DNA from 3 places in the Methylobacterium sp. 17Sr1-1 genome. Region 3 is predicted to be linked to each of the others. Evidence: predicted binding sites of a transcription regulator. Region 3 holds the regulator's gene; each other region holds the start of a gene.
The links. Region 3 encodes LexA, which represses DNA repair genes until DNA is damaged. Its sites were predicted from a motif close to TGTTCNNNNTGTGTTCNG; they were not measured.
Positions count from the first base shown of each region.

Region 1: a site for LexA is predicted at 1,299-1,316, ahead of DK412_RS14095 (putative DNA modification/repair radical SAM protein). Genes of this name have one in related genera too.
Region 2: a site for LexA is predicted at 1,562-1,579, ahead of ssb (single-stranded DNA-binding protein). Genes of this name have one in related genera too.

Region 1 is NZ_CP029552.1:3,128,269-3,131,490, reverse strand. Features, by position in the region: gene DK412_RS14105 (Gfo/Idh/MocA family oxidoreductase) at 1-786, opposite strand, end outside; gene DK412_RS14100 (hypothetical protein) at 971-1,180, opposite strand; gene DK412_RS14095 (putative DNA modification/repair radical SAM protein) at 1,334-2,545, shown strand; partial or broken gene DK412_RS14090 (UdgX family uracil-DNA binding protein) at 2,546-3,222, shown strand, end outside.
Region 2 is NZ_CP029552.1:5,325,583-5,328,804, reverse strand. Features, by position in the region: gene DK412_RS24190 (response regulator) at 1-24, shown strand, start outside; gene DK412_RS24185 (O-acetylhomoserine aminocarboxypropyltransferase/cysteine synthase family protein) at 124-1,428, shown strand; gene ssb (single-stranded DNA-binding protein) at 1,732-2,295, shown strand; gene bcsA (UDP-forming cellulose synthase catalytic subunit) at 3,095-3,222, shown strand, end outside.
Region 3 is NZ_CP029552.1:1,856,631-1,859,852, forward strand. Features, by position in the region: gene DK412_RS08355 (tlde1 domain-containing protein) at 1-414, shown strand, start outside; gene DK412_RS08360 (hypothetical protein) at 713-991, shown strand; gene lexA (transcriptional repressor LexA) at 1,180-1,947, shown strand; gene DK412_RS08370 (cupin domain-containing protein) at 2,022-3,206, opposite strand.

The sequences.
Region 1 (3,222 bases), 1.3 Mb from region 3:
GTAGAGCCCGATATCCGGCAGCGCGCCGCCGCCGGCGAGCGCCTTCTTCATCCGCCACTGCTCGGGCAGGCTCATGGTCTGGGTGTTGGTCGCCTCGATCAGCTTGACCTTGCCGTACTTGGCGCTGCGCACCAGCCGCACGACCTCGCGGTTGTAGGGCTCGTACTGGCAGCGATAGGCGATCATCAGCTTCACGTTCGCCTTGGCGCAGGCATCGATCATCGCCCGCGCCTCGGCGGCCGAGGCCGCCATCGGCTTCTCGCACAGCACGTGCTTGCCGGCGCCGGCCGCGGCGATGACCTGGTCGCGGTGGAGCGCGTTCGGGGTGACGATATAGACTGCCTTCACCTGCGGGTTGCGGGCGAGCGCGTCCCAGCCGTCGTAGCCGTAGACCGCCTCGGGCCCGATCCCGTGTTGCGCCGCCACCGCCTTGGCCTTCTCGGGCGAGCCCGACATCAGGGCGACGAGCTTCGCCTTGCGGCACTCGCCGAAGGCGGGAAGGATCTCCTCCAGCGACAGCCGGCCCAGGCCGACGACCGCGAAGCCGATCCGCTCCCCCGGCGGCAGCGGGGCCGGCGGTGGGGCGGAAGGCCGGTCGGACGGGCCACGCCAGTTCGGGAACGTCACCTTGCCGTTCTCGACCTTGCCGGTATCGACCGGCCGCTCGGGACCGGGCACCCCCGATCCGGACGCCCCTTGCGCCGCCGCGCTGCCGAGCCCGACCAGGGTGGCGCCGCCGGCCATCATCAGGCTCCGGCGCGAGAGGGCGGTGACATCGTCCGTCATCGGGCAACCATCCGTCGAGGGCAGAGAGCCTGCGCAACGTGTTGGGGGTGGTGGGGTTCCGCTGCCGCTGCGCCCAGCTCGACCACGCGACGGCAGCTCTGGCGATGCCTCTCGAGGCCTCTGTCATGCAGAAAGGCCGGCCCTCCCGGACCGGCCTTCCCAAAAACTCCGATCCGACGATCGCTCACTCGCCCGCCATCATCTCCGGCGAGAAGTGCCCGCACCAGTCCTGGGCCGAGACCACCGGCCACAGGCCGTGGCCCTGCGGCTCCGGCTGGCTCACCGGCGGGTTGAAGCGGCACAGACCTTCCTCGCCCTGGGCGGCGGCGCCATTCAGCTTGTGGTCGTCGAAGTAGCGGCAGCTGCGGCAGTTCGCGGACGGATTCGTCGCCATGAGGCGTCTCCTTGCGAATTAGACAATTTCCAATCGGGCAGACAACGGGAGGGGCGGCCGGCGGGTTCCCGAGCGGTCCGATGCGGCTTTCGACCACGGGCCATCCGCCGCTTCGGCCTTGAACAAATCAGGAACGAGAGCCAGGTTGCGGGCATGGACGATGCCCTCAAGAAGAAGCTCACGGTTCTCGCCGACGCGGCGAAGTACGATGCCTCCTGCGCCTCTTCGGGAGCGCCGAAGCGCAAGGCGGAGGCCGGCGGCCTCGGCTCCACCACCGGGGCCGGCATCTGCCACGCCTACACGCCGGACGGGCGCTGCGTCTCGCTCCTGAAGATCCTGCTCACCAACTATTGCCTGTTCGACTGCGCCTACTGCGTCAACCGCCGCTCCTCGAACGTCCGGCGGGCCAAGTTCTCGGTCGAGGAGGTCGTGACGCTGACGGTCGAGTTCTACAAGCGCAACTACATCGAGGGGCTGTTTCTCTCCTCCGGGATCATCCGCTCGCCCGACCACACGATGGAGCAGCTGATCCGGGTGGCCAAGACCCTGCGCCAGCGGCACGGCTTTCGCGGCTACATCCACCTGAAGACCATCCCGGAGGCGAGCCCATGGCTGATCGAGCAGGCCGGTCTCTACGCCGACCGGCTCTCGATCAACCTGGAACTGCCGACCGAGGCGAGCCTGGAGCGGCTGGCGCCGGAGAAGGACGGCGCCGCGATCCAGACCGCGATGGGCCAGATGGGCGAGCGCATCCTGCAGGCCAAAGAGGAGAAGCGCCGCTTCGCCCCCGCCGGCCAGTCGACGCAGGTGATCGTCGGGGCCGATGCCAGCACCGACGAATCGCTGATCCGCACCAGCGCCCGCCTCTACGACCATTACGGCCTGAAGCGGATCTACTACTCGGCCTTCAGCCCGATCCCCGACGCCGCCTCGATCCTGCCGAGCAAATCCCCGCCGCTCCAGCGCGAGCACCGGCTCTACCAGGCCGACTGGCTGATGCGGTACTACGCCTTCTCGCCCGACGACGTGGCGGGGGCGACCGAATCCGGCATGCTCGCCCTCGACGTCGATCCCAAGCTCGCCTGGGCGCTGAAGAACCGAGAGCGCTTCCCCGTCGACGTCAACCGGGCCGACCGGGAGATGCTCCTGCGGGTGCCGGGCCTCGGCGTGCGGGCGGTCGACAAGATCGTGGCGGCGCGCCGGCACGCCACGTTGCGCCTCGACGACGTCGCCCGCCTGACCTCGGGCCTGAAGCGCGCCCGGCCGTTCCTGGTCGCGGCCGATTACGCGCCGACCCGCCTCACCGATCGGCTCGACCTGCGCGCCCGCCTCGTCGAGCCCCCGCGCCAGCTGAGCCTGTTCTAGATGCGCGCCCGCACGATCCGCCTGGCGCCCGGCGCCGACCTCGACGGGTTTCGCGCGGCGATCCGGCACCTCGTCCCGGCGGGGGTGGCGCCGGAGTCGGTGACCTGGGTCGAGGGCGAGGCGGCCTCGCTGTTTCCCGAGGACGATGCGGGCGAGCCCGGCCCGGCGCTCGCCCTGCCGCGGGCGGTGGCGGCCCTTGTGGCGCCGGTCGTCATGCACCGCGATCCCGAACGCTACGGCCTGCTCCACCGGCTGATCTGGCGGGTGGCGGAAGGAGAGCGGCACCTCGCCGAGGTGGCGAGCGACCCGCTGGTCCATCGCCTGAACCTCATGCGCAAGGCGGTGGCGCGCGACCTGCACAAGATGCACGCCTTCCTGCGCTTTCGCCGCGCCGGGGCGGGGGAGGGCGGGCGCGAGCGGTTCGCCGCCTGGTTCGAGCCCGAGCACCACATCCTGGCGGAGGCGGCGCCGTTCTTCTCCGCGCGCTTCCCCTCCTTCGACTGGTCGATCCTGACCCCGGACGGCTCGGCCCACTGGGACGGCTGCGCCTTGAGCTTCGGGCCGCCGGGGCGGCGCGAGGATGTGCCGGAGCAGGACGCGTTTGAGGCCGGCTGGACCGATTATTATGCTAGCACCTTCAACCCCGCCCGCACCAACCTGGCGGCGATGCGGGCCGA
Region 2 (3,222 bases), 3.1 Mb from region 3:
GACACCGTGCGCCGCGCCGCCTGAGCGAAGCCGAAATCCGCGTTGGGAAAGCGATCCCGCAGGGATCGCCTGAAGCAATCAGTCGGATTTCGTATGAGCCTGCCTTTTCCACGGACGACCTCGATGACCGATCCGACCAAGCCGCACTCCGCCGAACTCCATTTCGCGACTCGGGCGGTCCATGCCGGCACCGCCCCCGATCCGGCCACCGGCGCCCGGGCGCAGCCGATCTACTTCACCAACGGCTTCGTGTTCGAATCGAACGAGCAGGCCGCCGACATCTTCGCCATGCGGGCGACGGGCTTCTCCTATTCCCGCGGCTCGAACCCGACCGTGGCGGCCCTCGAGCGCCGGGTCGCCTCGCTCGAGGGTGCCAAGGCGGCGGTGGCGGTGGCCTCCGGCCAGTCGGCGATGCTGCTCGTGCTGATGACCCTGATGCAGTCGGGCGATGCCTACGTCGCCTCCTCGCGGCTGTTCGGCGGCTCGCTCGGGCTGATGCGCCGGCTGGAGGGCCGCTACGACCTCGTGCCGCAATTCACCCGCGGCCTGACGCCCGACGACTTCGAATCCGCGATCACCGACAAGACCCGGGCGATCGTCTGCGAATCGATCGTCAACCCGTGCGGCACGATCATCGACCTCGAAGGCGTCGCCGCGGTGGCGCGCAGGCACGGCCTGCCGCTCGTCGTCGACAACACGCTGGCCTCCCCGGCGCTGATCCGGCCGATCGAGCACGGCGCCGACATCGTCGTCCATTCGACCTCGAAGTTCCTGTCGGGCTCCGGCACGGTGATCGGCGGCATCGTCTGCGATGCCGGCCGCTTCGACTGGCGGGGATCCGGCCGCTACAACCTGATCAACGAGCCCTGGCCCGATTACGAGGGCCTGATCGTCTCCGAGCGCTTCCCCGAGACGTCCTTCGCCACCGCCTGCCGGCTGTTCGGCCTGCGCGACCTCGGCCCCGGCCTGTCGCCGATGAACGCCTTCCTGACGCTGACCGGCACGGAGACCCTGCCGCTGCGCATGGAGCGCCACTGCGCCAACGCCAAGGCGGTGGCCGCCTTCCTGCGTGACCACCCGAAGGTGGCCTGGGTGAGCTACCCGTCGCTGCCGGGCCAGCCCGGCGAGGCGCTGGCGAACCGCTACTCGCCGATGGGCGCGGGCTCGATCTTCACCGTCGGCTTCAAGGGCGGCGAGGCGGCGGCCCAAAAATTCATCACCGGGCTCAACCTGATCTCGCACCTCGTCAATATCGGCGAGATCAAGTCCCTGGCGATCCACCCGGCGACCACGACCCACCGCCAGCTCCCCGCCGCCGACAAGGAGGCCGCCCGGGTCGGGCCGGACACCGTGCGGCTGTCGATCGGGCTCGAATCGGTCGAGGACCTGCTCGCCGACGTGGCGCAGTCGCTGGACGCGCTCGACTGAGCGATCCTCCGTTTCGCGCGACCGAACCTGTCACCCTCCGCGTCATTCCAAGTGCCGCTTTCGCGGCACCGGGATGGCGCGGAGTATTATCGGAGGAGCGGTATCGCTTCGCCCTTTTCGCTTGCCTGATGTCGCGAACAAATATAGAACACTTTCTGGCCTTCGGCATGTGTGAAGCGGGCACAAAGGCGCCCCTCCCCTTGCCGGTCCCGGCCTGTTCGGCCCAACTCGCGTGACCGAAGCGGTGGTCCGCGGCGTCGGCCGGGCATGCGCCCGAGTGAGATGGAACGAGAGGAGAGCGGGATGGCGGGCAGCGTGAACAAGGTGATCCTGGTGGGCAATCTCGGGCGCGATCCCGAGACCCGCCGGCTGGCCTCCGGGGATCCGGTGGTGAACCTGCGCCTCGCGACGTCCGAGTCCTGGAAGGACAAGGCGTCCGGCGAGCGCAAGGAGAAGACCGAGTGGCACTCGGTCGTGATCTACAACGAGAACCTGGCCCGCGTCGCCGAGCAGTACCTGCGCAAGGGCTCGAAGGTCTACATCGAGGGCCAGCTCCAAACCCGCAAGTGGCAGGACCAGTCCGGCGTCGAGAAGTACACGACCGAGATCGTGCTGCAGCGCTTCCGCGGCGAGCTGACCATTCTCGACGGCCGCGGCGGCGGAGCCGAGGGCGGCATGGGCGAGATGGGCGCCGACGACATGGGCGGCGGCCAGATCAGCCGCGGCGGCGATTACGGCGGCGGCGGCGGTGGTCGCAGCAGCGGCGGCGGACGCTCCTCCTCGTCCGGCGGCGAGCGGCGCCCGGCCTCGTCCGGCGGCGGCAACCAGAAGCGCTACGACGACCTGGACGACGACATCCCGTTCTAGGACGCTCGCCGGCGGAGCGCGGAGCCGCTCCGTTCGGGGCCATATTGTCAGAGTAAGAACCAGGAGCACCGTCCGATCGCGCCGCGATCGGGCGGTGTCGGCGTTCGGCCCCGGGCGTGATGAGGCGGACCTGAACGGGTTACCGGTCCGGGCTCCGTGTCGATCGGCGAGGCCGCGTGAGGGTGCGAGGCGTCACGCGCTGTCTCAAGCCGGAACGGGCTGGCAATGGGCTGCCGATACCGGTCGAGGCTCTCGCGTGCAGAAGAGCCGGGTCGGTCAAGTCCCTGCCCCCATTCACGACCGGCAGCGCCCGCCGACGGCGCGGTCGAGCGGCTCGCCGCTGGCCCGGGGGGGCGGCCTGCAACCTGAGCGCTCACTCGAATCCGAGTTGCGAAATGCAGTGCCGTGCCGACGTCGAGAACGAACAGTATCGCGGCTGCTTGAGTCCTTCCGCGAGGGCGCCATATCGGTCCTGCGCCGCGCCTTCGGCCGTGTTCGATGAGGACCGTTCGGCGGACACCTGCGTCACCCTCGGATCCTGTCGCGATCGTCATCGTGGATCGCCCTTCCGACAGATTATGATCTTACAAAATATTCCTTTGAAGCTTGATCTCGCCATCGCAGGCCAGCTTGCGAAATGGGCGCCTGTCCCAGGCGATCCACGATCAAGTGTGGCAATTTGATACGGGACAGAAGCGATTTTCGCGCTCCAATCCATTGAGGGCCATCGAAAAAAAGCAGGTTCTCGTAACGAGAAACCGACATATTCCTATGGCGTAGGGGACTTGGCGATTCTGAGGTGACGGGCGTGGTGCGTGTGTTGCGATGGCTGGCCTGGATGGGGACGACGGCGGCCGGCCTCGCCCTCCTGAGCCAGCCCGTCGGCACCCAGAACCAGCTCGCGATGAGCCTCGCCGCCATGGCGGC
Region 3 (3,222 bases):
AGCGCCCGCACCGTGACCCTGCCGAGCGGCGAGTCGCTGGAGGCGCATTCCGGCCTCGGGCCGCACATGGACGATCCGCGCAACGTCCACCTGAAGATGCGCGGCGCCACGCCGCCCGGCACCTACGATCTCACCGAGCGCGAGGCGCTGTTCCACGGCGTCCGGGCGATCCGGCTCAACCCGGTCGGCGGCAGCGGCGCCATCCACAACCGGGTCGGGCTGCTCGCCCATACCTACATGCTCGGCCCGAGCGGCGCCTCGAACGGCTGCGTCTCGTTCCGCAACTACGACCGCTTTTTGCAGGCCTTCCTGCGCGGCGAGGTCCGCCGCCTCGTCGTGGTGCCGGGCAGCGGCGCGAGCGACCTGCCGCGGATCGGGCGGGGCGGGCCGTCGGATCGGGCGACACGGGGCTGAGAGAGCCAGTTCGATCGGCCCTCGACGGAACTTGACACCCTCCGCGTCATCCCGGGGCCACGCAGTGGAACCCGGGATCCATCACCGCCGACATCGGAGAACGAGACGGGATCGGTCGCCGCATCATCCTGCCTCGTTAGCGGCTATGGCTTCCGGGTTCCGCTGCGCGGCCCCGGGATGACGCAGAGGGTTTGACTTCGGCCTGCCGACTCGAACAGCTCCCCCGAGTCGGGCCGGATCCGGCGGAACCAGTCGGCGTCTCGCGTGTACACGCCCCTCAACGAGAGGAGAGCGTCGGATGAAGTCGATCCTGGGGGCTGGCATCGTGGCGGTTCTCCTGCTCCCCGCGCCGGCGCTGGCGCAGGCGCAGCAGACCACGGTCGGCCCCGGCGGCCTGCGGCTGCCCCAGGTCATCGCCGGCCCGCCCCCGGCCCCCGCCGCAAGCACCGACGGCGCGGTCGCTCCCCCGGTCCACGTCGATTCCCTGGCGGACGCGTTCCACCGGCCGCTCTCCGCGACCGCGGAGCCGCCGCCGAACCCGCTCTTCGCCCGCGAGCCGGAGCCCGCCCGGCGCTAGCAGAGCGTCGTTCCGCTGCTCGCGAGGTGCGGTTTGCCTGCCCGACATCGCCCGAATTGACCCGGATCTCTTCCCTCTGCTGCGTTCTCCCGCCGCAGTTCGAGACCCGCTTGCGGAACACTTGCGGAACGCTTACCATGTTCGTGGTTTGTTTCCGGAGCGCGACAGCGCGGGGATGAGAGTGTCACATGCTCACGCGTAAGCAGTTGGACCTGCTCCGCTTCATTCAGCAGAGAATGCGCGAGACGGGCGTCCCCCCGTCCTTCGACGAGATGAAGGACGCCCTCGATCTCAAGTCGAAATCGGGCATCCACCGCCTGATCACGGCCCTGGAGGAGCGGGGCTTCCTGCGCCGCCTGCCGAACCGGGCCCGGGCGATCGAGGTGATCCGCATCCCCGACGCGGTGACCGGGCCCGTGGCGGCCGCGCCCGCAGGGCATGGATCCGGAGGCCTTGGATCCGGCGCCGAGGTGCTGCGGTTCAACCCCAGCGTGGTCGAGGGCGGGCGCGCCCACGAGCCGAAGCGGCCCGCCGGCATCCCCGCGATGGCCACGGCGTCGGACGAGAACGGCCAGTCGGTCAGCGTGCCGGTGATGGGCCGGATCGCCGCCGGTACGCCGATCTCGGCGATCCAGAGCCAGAGCCGCTCGGTGGCGATGTCGCCGGACTTCCTCGCCAGCGGCGAGCACTACGCGCTCGAGGTGCGCGGCGACTCGATGATCGAGGCCGGCATCCTCGACGGCGACCTCGTGGTGATCCGCCGCCAGGAGACCGCCAATACCGGCGACATCATCGTGGCGCTGATCGACGACGAGGAGGCGACCCTCAAGCGCCTGCGTCGCCGCGGCTCCTCGATCGCGCTCGAAGCCGCCAACCCGGCCTACGAGACCCGGGTGCTCGGGCCGGACCGGGTGCGGATCCAGGGCCGGCTGGTGAGCCTCGTCCGGAAATATTGAGGGACAGGACGGGGCGGACCGGAGGCCGGTCCGCCCCGTCCTGCGTTCGCAATCCTCGTGAGCCGCCCGCGCGCTCAGACGGTCCGGCTGAAGACCCGCGACGCCGTCGGGAAGCTGGCGGCGGCCTGTTCGTCAAGGCCGAGATTGGCGGCGAGCAGGTGGCGCGGCGCCTGGGCGAGCCAGCCCGCCAATGACGACTCGCTGTAGACCCCGCTGTCGTGCACGCCGACGAGCTCGGCCGTTCCGGTCCCGATATTCTCGACGGAGTGTCCGCAGGCCCGCGGAATGTAGGCGCAGTCGCCCGGGCCCAGCTCGGCCACGGCTAGGCGCTTGTCCGGCCCGAACAGGGTCACGCGGGTGCGCCCCCGCAGGACGTAGTGCCACTCGTTCGCGCCCGGATGCCAGTGCGGGGTGTGGATCGCACCGGGCGCGAGCCGCACGAGAAGGCCGGTCATCCCCGCCGAGACCGGGAAGGCGCTCGCGGGCGCCACCCGCATCGTGCTGCCGGCGGCATCCACGATCGTGTCGCTCCCCGCCAGCCCGTAGCGATGCGACCGTGACGGCGCGAGAGGCCGCTCGGCCCGCGCGGCCGGGCCGTCGAGGGGCAGGACGGGCCCCTGCATGATGTAGGTCTCGCCCGGGGGAAGCGCCGCCAGCGTCGCCTCCGGCACGCCGAGGGCGTGGCCGAGGATCGCCGGGTCGAGGCGGCTCATCCAGTCGGAGAGCCCGAAGGTGCCGTGCTCACCGTAGAGGCCGTCGTCGAAGGCGAGGATCGCGTGGCACGGATCGGTCCCGAGGGCCTGGATCGCGTGGGCGTGGCCGCCGGGAAAGTACCAGGTGTCCCCGGGCGCGAAGTTGACGACCTCCATCTCGCCCGCGGCGTCGATCACCGTCGCCTGGCAATGCCCGGCGACGATGTAGCCCCACTCCGCCGAGCTGTGCCAATGCATCTCGCGCACGCCGCCCGGGTTGAGGAACAGGTGCGCGCCGGCGATCCCGGTGGCGATGGGGAGCTGGCGCGTCGTGACGTCCCGGGCCCAGCCGCCCGAGGTCGCCTTGATCGGGCCGGCATCGAGCGAGATGGTGAAGGCCGGCGGCGCACCGGCCTTGCGGGGGATCGTGCGCAGGAAGGTGCCGGCGGGGGCGACGTCGGCGCCGGCGGCGTGACCGTCGTCCGTGGCGGCGAAGGCGCCGCCGACGGCGAAGCTGCCGCCCGCGGCCAGGGTTCCGAGGAAGACGCGGCGGCTGGTCTGGTCCATGAAGCCCTCTCGACGA